One region of the Promicromonospora sp. CA-289599 genome, then DNA from elsewhere that is predicted to be linked to it. Evidence: riboswitches for the same ligand, from Rfam matches in the RefSeq annotation. Region 1 holds a riboswitch; the other holds the start of a gene.

Region 1 (4,204 bases):
GCTACGCGATGTTCGGGCTGAGCCTCGTCGCGTCGCTCGTGATCCTGCCCCAGCTCTGGAGCCGGCTGATGCACCACCAGGTGGGCGCGGCCAGGATGGTCCCCACCCTGTGGATAGCGCTCGGCCCGCTCGGCCAGTCGGTCACCGCGGCCAGCCTGCTGGCGGCCAACGCCGCCGGCACGTTCGGGGCCACGTTCGAGCGTGGGCTCGTGTACTTCGCCGTCGTCTTCGGGGTCTCGGTGCTGGGCTTCGCCCTGATGTGGGCGGCGATCGCCGCCGCCGTCACGGTGCGCGCCGCGGTCCACGGGCTGCCGTTCTCGCTCACCTGGTGGTCGTTCACGTTCCCGGTCGGCACCTGCGTGACGGCGACCGCCGGGCTCGCCGCGCACACCGGGCTGACGGCGCTCGCGGTGCTCTCCGTGCTGCTCTTCGCCGGGCTGGTGGTGGCGTGGGCGGCTGTCGCCGTCCGGACCGTGTGGGACGGCCTCGGGTGGCGGCTGGTGCCGGCACCGGCCGAGGTGCTGGGCGAGCGCCGCGCCCTGACCACTGTGGGCTGAGCCGGCCGGCGCTCGGGCCGGCGGCTGAGGACGGGATCAGCGGACCGCCGTCACGACTCTGGCCGCGGCCGCCCAGGACAGGGCGCGCAGGCATCCGGACCGGATGTCGTCGAGGTGCGCGGCGAGCTTCGCCGGGTTGTCGTGCTGGAAACCCTGGCGCACCAGCGTCAGACCGGGGCCGAGGCGGAGGTGCAGCCCCCAGGTCAGGTGCGCGATCGCGAAGCCGAGGGCCGCGGCATGGCGCAGGTCGATCCCGGCGAGATCGCTGAGGGCTCGGCCGTACGTCTCGAGGACTGCCGGCTCGTCCAGCTCGCCGGAGCCGCCGAACCCGCGGTAGAGGGAGACGAAGGTGCCGAGGTCGAACCCCACGGGGCCGACGCCTACGTGCTCCCAGTCGATGAGGGCGAGGGTGCCGCGCGGGTCCAGCCCGGCGTTGCGGGGCGTGAGATCGCCGTGGACCAGGGTCTTGGGCAGTTCCGCGGCGCGTGCGCCCAGGCTCTCCGACGCGTCCAGGCAGGTGTGCAGGTCGCGGATCTGATCGGGGGTGAACAGCGCCCGGAGCAGCGGGTCGTCGGCCAGTGCCTCGAGGTTCTCGTGGCCCGCCTGGATGTGATGGGTGTAGGCGGCGTAGCCCTCCAGCTCCAGCCAGGGGGCGTCCAGCAGGCCGGGGCGCAGCACGCCCGGGATGTACAGGAGTGCGGCACGCCTGGCGGCGATCGTCGCGGTGTCGGGGGTCCAGCTCTGCTGCAGGACGGCGCCGATGTCACGCATCACCACCCAGGTGAAGCCGTGGTGGCTGAACACCGTCGCGGCCGGTGGCGTCGTCAGCCCGTTGGGCAGCAGGTCGGAGATGCCGCTGCCGTAGAAGTGCGCCTCGCGGCGGTCCAGGAGGCTGTCGCGCGAGTCGAGCAGGGTATGGCGGCCCCAGCCCAGGATCTTGACCGCCCACAGGGAAGGGCAGGTGTTCGGCGCCGCGATGCTCGCCCGCAGGACCGCTGCCTGACCGAAGGCGGTCGACTGGTCCACCACCGAGAGAACTCGCGCGCCCGCTCCCCAGGGGCCGTCGTGCGAGGCCAGCGCGGCCTCGATCGTGTCGGCGTCGGGCAGGACACGCTCGGTCATCGGTTTCCTCACGGCAACGGTGCTGTGGAATTTTCGGACGTACCACATCCGACCACGACTGGGCGAAAAATGCGCATTTCATTCTTGATGTGACGGGATCTCGCGGCCGGCTCTCGTGGCGCATGTCGAGATTCCGGCGGCGGCTCCGTCCCAGGGTCAGAGGCGGCCGCACGAGCCGCGCCGGCCCCACGGGCCGTACAACTGTCCGCCGGGTAGCCAGCGGTGATCTGGTGCTGAAGAGCCCGACCGCAGACCCGAACCCGGAAGCTTGGCCAGTAAGATCGCTTTCGATCTCACGGCGCAGGGCCAACGGTTTCGCTCCAGCCGTAACCGCCGGCAGTCTCACCGACCGGTAGTCTTACGACATCGCGACTGGCGCGGGTGGGTCACCACCAGGGAGCGACGTTCGGACGCATCGACCGCCTGGGTGCTCCTCACTCTTGAGGAGTTGCCATGAGCGCGATCATCATGGATGGCACCGCAGTCGCCGACGCCATACATCAGGACACCACGCGCCGGGCTGCGCGGTTCGAGCGTGCCAGCGGTCGCAAGCCATGCTTAGCGACACTCCTTGTCGGTGACGACCCGGCCTCGCAGACCTACGTACGAATGAAGACCAACCGGTGCCGATCGGCCGGTCTGGACTCGCGTCGATACCATCTCGGCAACGACGCCACCACCGAGGACGCCGTTCAGCTCGTGCGCGACCTGTCTGCTGACGAGAGTGTCGACGGGATCCTGGTCCAGCACCCGATGCCCGCCCAGATCGACGAGCGGGCCGTGTTCGAGGCGATCGCCTCAACCAAGGACGTCGACGGCGTGACAGCAGCGTCCTTCGCCGCCATGGCCCTGGCCGAGCCTGGGTTCGCCTCGTGCACGCCCGGCGGGATCATGCGCATTCTCGACGCCTACGACGTCGACCCCGCCGGGCAGCGGGCCGTCGTGGTCGGTCGCAGCCCCATCTTGGGCAAGCCGGTAGGAATGCTGCTGCTCGCCCGCGACGCGACCGTCACCTACTGCCACTCCAAGACCGCGAACCTGCCCGATGTCGTCGGTGAGGCCGACATCGTCGTCGCTGCCGTCGGACGACCCGAACTCATCAGGGGCGATTGGATCAAGCCCGGCGCGGTCGTCATCGACGCCGGCTACAACCCCGGCAACATCGGCGACGTCGAATACACGTCAGCAGCAAGCCGAGCTCGCCTCATCACTCCAGTGCCCGGCGGTGTCGGACCCACGACCATCGCCGTCCTCCTGGCCCAGACCGTCGACGCCGCTGAGGCCAACCAAGGTGATACCCGGGAACACTCGGCCTGACCCTCCCGCCACAGCAGTCGCTGACCTGGAATCAGCGACTTCCGGCATAGCCTGGAGCCGAACCCGACGGAAGGAAGCACCATGTCCCGCGTTCTGATCATCGGTGGCCACGGCAAGATCGCGCTCCGGCTCGCCCCTCTCCTCGTGGAGCGAGGCGACGTCGTCACGAGCGTGATCCGCAATCCCGACCACGGGGACGAGGTAGCGGCCACCGGAGCGATCCCGGTGATCGCCGACGTCGAGCACCTCGACACCGACGGGCTGACCGCGCTCCTGGACGGGCAGGACGCGGTGGTCTGGTCGGCCGGCGCGGGCGGCGGGAACCCGGAGCGCACCTACGCCGTCGACCGCGATGCCGCCGTCCGCTCGATGGACGCCGCGCAGGCGGCGGGCGTATCGCGCTATGTGATGGTGTCGTACCTCGGTGCCGGGCCTGGTCACGGGGTGCCGGAGGACAACTCGTTCTTCGCCTACGCCGAGTCGAAGACGGCGGCCGACGAGCACCTGCGTGCCTCCGACCTCGACTACACGATCCTGCAGCCCGGCCCGCTGACGCTCGACGAGCCCACGGGACTCGTCGAGGTGGCCGACCCGGGCGACGGCAGGGTCTCCCGTGCCGACGTCGCGGCCGTGGCCGCGGCCGTCCTGGCCGACGACAGCACCGTCGGACGCACCATCCCGTTCGGCAACGGTGAGACGCCGATCGCGCAGGCGCTCGCCACGGTGCCGTAGGCCCTGTGCCGGGCGGAACCGATCACCCCGATTGATCAGTTGCCCGCCGTCAGGGTTGTCGCCGCGAGGTTCCCCCTACGATCGCCAGATGCCTCAGCTCATCACCGCAGCGCTTGTCGTCCTCACGCTCACGGCCTGTCAGGCCGGCTCCGCCACGGGGCAGGAGGTGGATCCGAGCGCGGACGTGGCTGACACCGCCGCCGTCACCCTCCCGCCCACGAGCGGGGTGTTCGACTACCAGCTCGGTGCCGCCTACGAGCTCGACGGCGGGCTCGACGTCGTGGTCCGCGACGCCACGGCCGAGCCCGCCGCCGGTGCCTACAACATCTGCTACGTCAACGGGTTCCAGACCCAGCCGGGCGACGCGGACTTCTGGCTCGACGAGCACGAGGACCTGCTGCTCCACGACGCCTCCGGAGACCTCGTCATCGATCCGGAGTGGCCTGACGAGTACATCCTCGACCCCTCGACGGAGG
Region 2 (4,204 bases), 1.7 Mb from region 1:
AACGTGGTCAGGAGGTGCTCGGTGAGCCGCCGGAACGTCGCGGGCCGGTCCTCGTACGTCCTGCTCATGCGCCCGCCGTAGTGGTAGACGGCGTCGTGGCCGCCGAAGACTATCCGGTCGTCCGCCGTGAGCCGGTAGCGGTGGGACCGGTTCGCCAGGTCGGCGAGACCCTGCCTGCCGCGCCAGCCGATGGCGCCCAGCAGGTCGGCGGGCAGCGGCTCCGTGGCGATCGCCGACGTGTAGACGGGCACCGTGTGGTGGCGGTAGCGCCGGAGCAGCGGGGGGAACGCACCGGTCCCGAGCAGCACGCGGTCCGCCAGCACGCTTGCCTCACCGCCGGGCGAGAGGGTGCGCAGCACGACGTCGTGCGCGCCACGGCGCGGCGGGACGAGGGCGGTCACCCGGGTGTGCTCGAAGATCTCCACGCCGAGCTCGCTCGCGGCCCGCGCCAGCTCCGCGGCCAGCCGTGCGGGGTGCACCAGCGCGGCGTCGTCGGGCCGGACCAGACCGGCCTCATAGGTGGGGCTCGCCACCTCGGCGCGCGTCTTCGCCCGGTCGAGGAAGGTGTGCGGGGCGCCGGTGCGGGCGGCCCACGCGGCGGCGTCGAGCAGCCAGTCGATCTGGTGCGGCTCGATCGCGAGGTCCACGATGCCGGTGCGTTCCCACTGGCAGTCCAGGCCCAGGGCGTGCACCGTCGCCCCGATGGCCGCGAGGTTCTCGTGGCCGAGCCGGCCCAGGAGAGTGTGCTGGCCGGGTTCGGCACGGCGGTCCGGGGCGTCCGGCGGGCGGCCGTGCGTGAGGTTCGCCCCGCAGAACCCACCGTTCCGGCCCGACGCGGCCCAGCCCACCGATCGGGCCTCGACCAGCACGACGCGCGCCCCGGGGTGACGCTGCTTCGCGCGGAGCGCGGACCACAGGCCGGTGTACCCGCCGCCGACCACCGCGATGTCGGCCCGGACCGGAGCGGACAGCGCCGGACGGCTCGCCCGCTCACCCAGGTCGTCCAACCAGAACACCGCGTGGTGCGTCATGCCCAGCGCGTGGTCGACGACGGCGCGGGCCGGGACGTTGCGCTCGAAGACGGTCTGGTGGAGACGTGCCATACGGCGAATCTAGCCAATGTCCGGTGACTGCCGGTTTCGCCGGGATGAGCGTCAGATGACGGTGCAGGTCAGGCTCAGGCGCCGAGGCAGATCGTCTCGTAGCTGCGCTGCGCGTCGAAACCGAGCGGGAGCTCGTCCTTGGTGCCCTCTGGGCACTCGACACCCCCGACCATCAGGCCGGTGACCGGGCGCGCGCCGTCGGACGAGCAGGCCAGCTCGGCACCGTCGCCGTCCACGCAGTCCCCGATCACGAGCTGCCCGCCACCCATCCCTGGGTCACCCGGATGGTCGTCGGACAGGTTGCGGGCACAGACCGCCTGGGTCTCCCCGCCGGCATTGCCGTCCTTCTGGAAGACGACGTCCGTGCCCTCCGGGCAGTGCAGCTGGCCCACCGACACGGCGTCCTGGATGTCGAGGACAGTGACGGTGGCAGCCGGGTCGTCGCAGGACAGCGCACGGTAGGTGGTCGTCTCCGCCTCGGCGTTCTCCGCGGCCGTGCTCTCCGCGGCCGGGTCGGGTCCGGCACACGAGTCGACCGCCCAGGTCGCGGTGGGCTCCTCGGCGGAGTCGGGGCCGAAGAAGTAGAAGCCGACGGCGCCGATGACGGCCGCGGCCACGAGGAACGCGACGATCGCCCAGACCCGGTCCCGCCTGCCGCTCTTCCGGCGACGGCCGCCATCGTCGCCGGTCCCTACAGGGCCGGTGGACGGCCAGCCGGGCTCCGGCTCCTGACCCGAACCGGGGCGGGCAGGGAACTGGCCCGACGGTGGTCGGCTCGCCGCGAACGGGCCGGACGGCGGCTGACCGCCGTTCCACGGGCTGTCCTGGCGGCGCGGGTCCGGCTGGTGTTCCGGAACGCCGGCGTCCGGTGACACGGGGTAGGGCATGGGCCGCACCATAGCCACGTCCTGCTGAATCGCGAAAGGGTCTCAGGTACTTTCCTTGCAATACCGGGCTTTTCGCTCCGCATCGTCGAGGACGGGATCACCGGGCGGTCGTCGAGCACGGGATCGTACCCGCCGCTGCTACGATCTTCGGGTCGCGACTGGCGTCAGGTGGATCACCACCGGGGAGCGACGAGTCATGCCGACGAGGGGTCGTTCGCCTGGGCCCCGGGTCACCTCGCGAAGGTGTGCGCCCGGGCAGTCGTGTCGTGGTGCGTGCGCTTTCCACCGCCGTCCGACAATCCCCGTCCCGCATGAATCGAGGAGCTATGAGCGCATCGACTCCCGACCCGCTCTCCACCCCGCTCGCTGAGCTCGACCCTGAGATCGCCGCCGTCCTGGACGGAGAGCTGGCCCGCCAGCGCGACACTCTCGAGATGATCGCGTCCGAGAACTTCGTGCCGCGTGCCGTCCTGGAGGCTCAGGGTTCGGTCCTGACGAACAAGTACGCCGAGGGTTACCCGGGCCGCCGTTACTACGGCGGCTGCGAGCAGGTCGACATCGCGGAGAACCTCGCGATCGCCCGCGCCAAGGACCTGTTCGGCGCCGAGCACGTCAACGTCCAGCCCCATTCCGGCGCCCAGGCCAACGCCGCGGTGCTGCACGCCCTGATCAACGCCGGTGACAAGATCCTCGGTCTGGAGCTGGCCCACGGCGGCCACCTCACGCACGGCATGAAGATCAACTTCAGCGGCAAGCTGTACGACGTCGGCGCCTACGGCGTGGACCCGGAGTCCTACCGCATCGAGATGGACGAGGTGCGCAAGAAGGCGCTGGAGCACCGCCCCGACGTCATCATCGCCGGCTGGTCCGCCTACCCGCGGCAGCTCGACTTCGCCGCGTTCCGCGAGATCGCCGACGAGGTCGGCGCCAAGCTCTGGGTCGACATGGCGCACTTCGCCGGGCTCGTGGCCGCCGGCCTGCACCCGTCCCCGGTGCCGCACGCCGACGTCGTCTCCTCGACGGTGCACAAGACGATCGGCGGGCCGCGCTCCGGCTTCATCCTCTCCAAGGGTGAGTACGCCAAGAAGATCGACTCCGCGGTGTTTCCTGGCCAGCAGGGCGGCCCGCTCATGCACGTGATCGCCGCCAAGGCGGTCTCGTTCAAGGTCGCGGCGACCGAGTCGTTCAAGGACCGCCAGGAGCGCACGCTGCGGGGAGCCTCGATCATCGCCGAGCGCCTCTCCCAGCCGGACGTCGCGGCAGCCGGTGCCTCCGTGCTGACCGGCGGCACCGACGTGCACCTGGTGCTCGTCGACCTGCGCAACTCAGCTCTCGACGGTCAGCAGGCCGAGGACCTCCTGCACGACGCCGGGATCACCGTGAACCGTAACGCCGTCCCGTTCGACCCGCGTCCGCCGCGCGTCACCTCGGGCCTGCGGATCGGTACGCCTGCGCTCGCCACGCGCGGGTTCGGCGACGCCGAGTTCACGGAGGTCGCCGACATCATCGCGACGGCCCTGAAGAACGGCGCGACAACGGACGTGGACGCCCTCTCGGCCCGCGTGGCAGCCCTGACGACAAAGTTCCCGCTCTACCCGGGTCTCTGACAATTCCGCTGAGTGCTGGGTATTTGCCCATCTGAACTGTTTCAGAGGGCAAATACTCAGCACTCACCGAGGGAGGTATGTGTGAGCGCTCAGATTCTCGATGGGAAGAGTGTTGCCTCGGCCATCAAGGGCGAGCTGAAGGAACGGGTCGCGGCGCTGCGTGAGCGGGGCGTCGTGCCCGGGCTCGGCACGCTGCTGGTCGGCGACGACCCGGGGTCGCAGTGGTACGTCGCGGGCAAGCACCGCGACTGCGCCGAGGTCGGCATCGCGTCGATCCGGGAGGATCTCCCGGAGACCGCCACGCAGGAGGAGATCGAGGCCGCGGTACGTCGGCTGAACGAGGACCCGGCCTGCACCGGGTACATCGTCCAGCTCCCGCTGCCGAAGGGCATCGACACCAACCGGGTGCTCGAGCTCGTCGACCCCGACAAGGACGCCGACGGTCTGCACCCCACCAACCTGGGGCGGTTGGTGCTGCGGGTCAACGAGGAGGTCACCTCCTCGCTGCCGTGCACCCCGCGCGGCATCATCGAGCTCATCGAGCGGTACGGCATCAAGCTCGCGGGCAAGGAGGTCGTCGTGCTGGGCCGCGGGACCACGGTCGGCC

What was found. Region 1 has a riboswitch for ZMP and ZTP ahead of ACQEVI_RS08570 (bifunctional 5,10-methylenetetrahydrofolate dehydrogenase/5,10-methenyltetrahydrofolate cyclohydrolase). Riboswitches for the same ligand answer to the same signal wherever they lie in the genome.
Region 2: another riboswitch for ZMP and ZTP. It lies ahead of glyA (serine hydroxymethyltransferase); the one in region 1 lies ahead of ACQEVI_RS08570 (bifunctional 5,10-methylenetetrahydrofolate dehydrogenase/5,10-methenyltetrahydrofolate cyclohydrolase).

The regions. Positions count from the first base shown of each region.
Region 1 is NZ_JBNJNI010000001.1:1,959,331-1,963,534, reverse strand. It holds gene ACQEVI_RS08580 (TDT family transporter) at 1-557, shown strand, start outside; gene ACQEVI_RS08575 (phosphotransferase family protein) at 594-1,679, opposite strand; ZMP/ZTP riboswitch at 2,038-2,115, shown strand; gene ACQEVI_RS08570 (bifunctional 5,10-methylenetetrahydrofolate dehydrogenase/5,10-methenyltetrahydrofolate cyclohydrolase) at 2,133-2,996, shown strand; gene ACQEVI_RS08565 (SDR family oxidoreductase) at 3,078-3,728, shown strand; gene ACQEVI_RS08560 (endo alpha-1,4 polygalactosaminidase) at 3,817-4,204, shown strand, end outside.
Region 2 is NZ_JBNJNI010000001.1:3,681,644-3,685,847, forward strand. It holds gene ACQEVI_RS16320 (NAD(P)/FAD-dependent oxidoreductase) at 1-1,103, opposite strand, end outside; gene ACQEVI_RS16325 (hypothetical protein) at 1,178-1,990, opposite strand; ZMP/ZTP riboswitch at 2,135-2,221, shown strand; gene glyA (serine hydroxymethyltransferase) at 2,317-3,597, shown strand; gene ACQEVI_RS16335 (bifunctional methylenetetrahydrofolate dehydrogenase/methenyltetrahydrofolate cyclohydrolase) at 3,679-4,204, shown strand, end outside.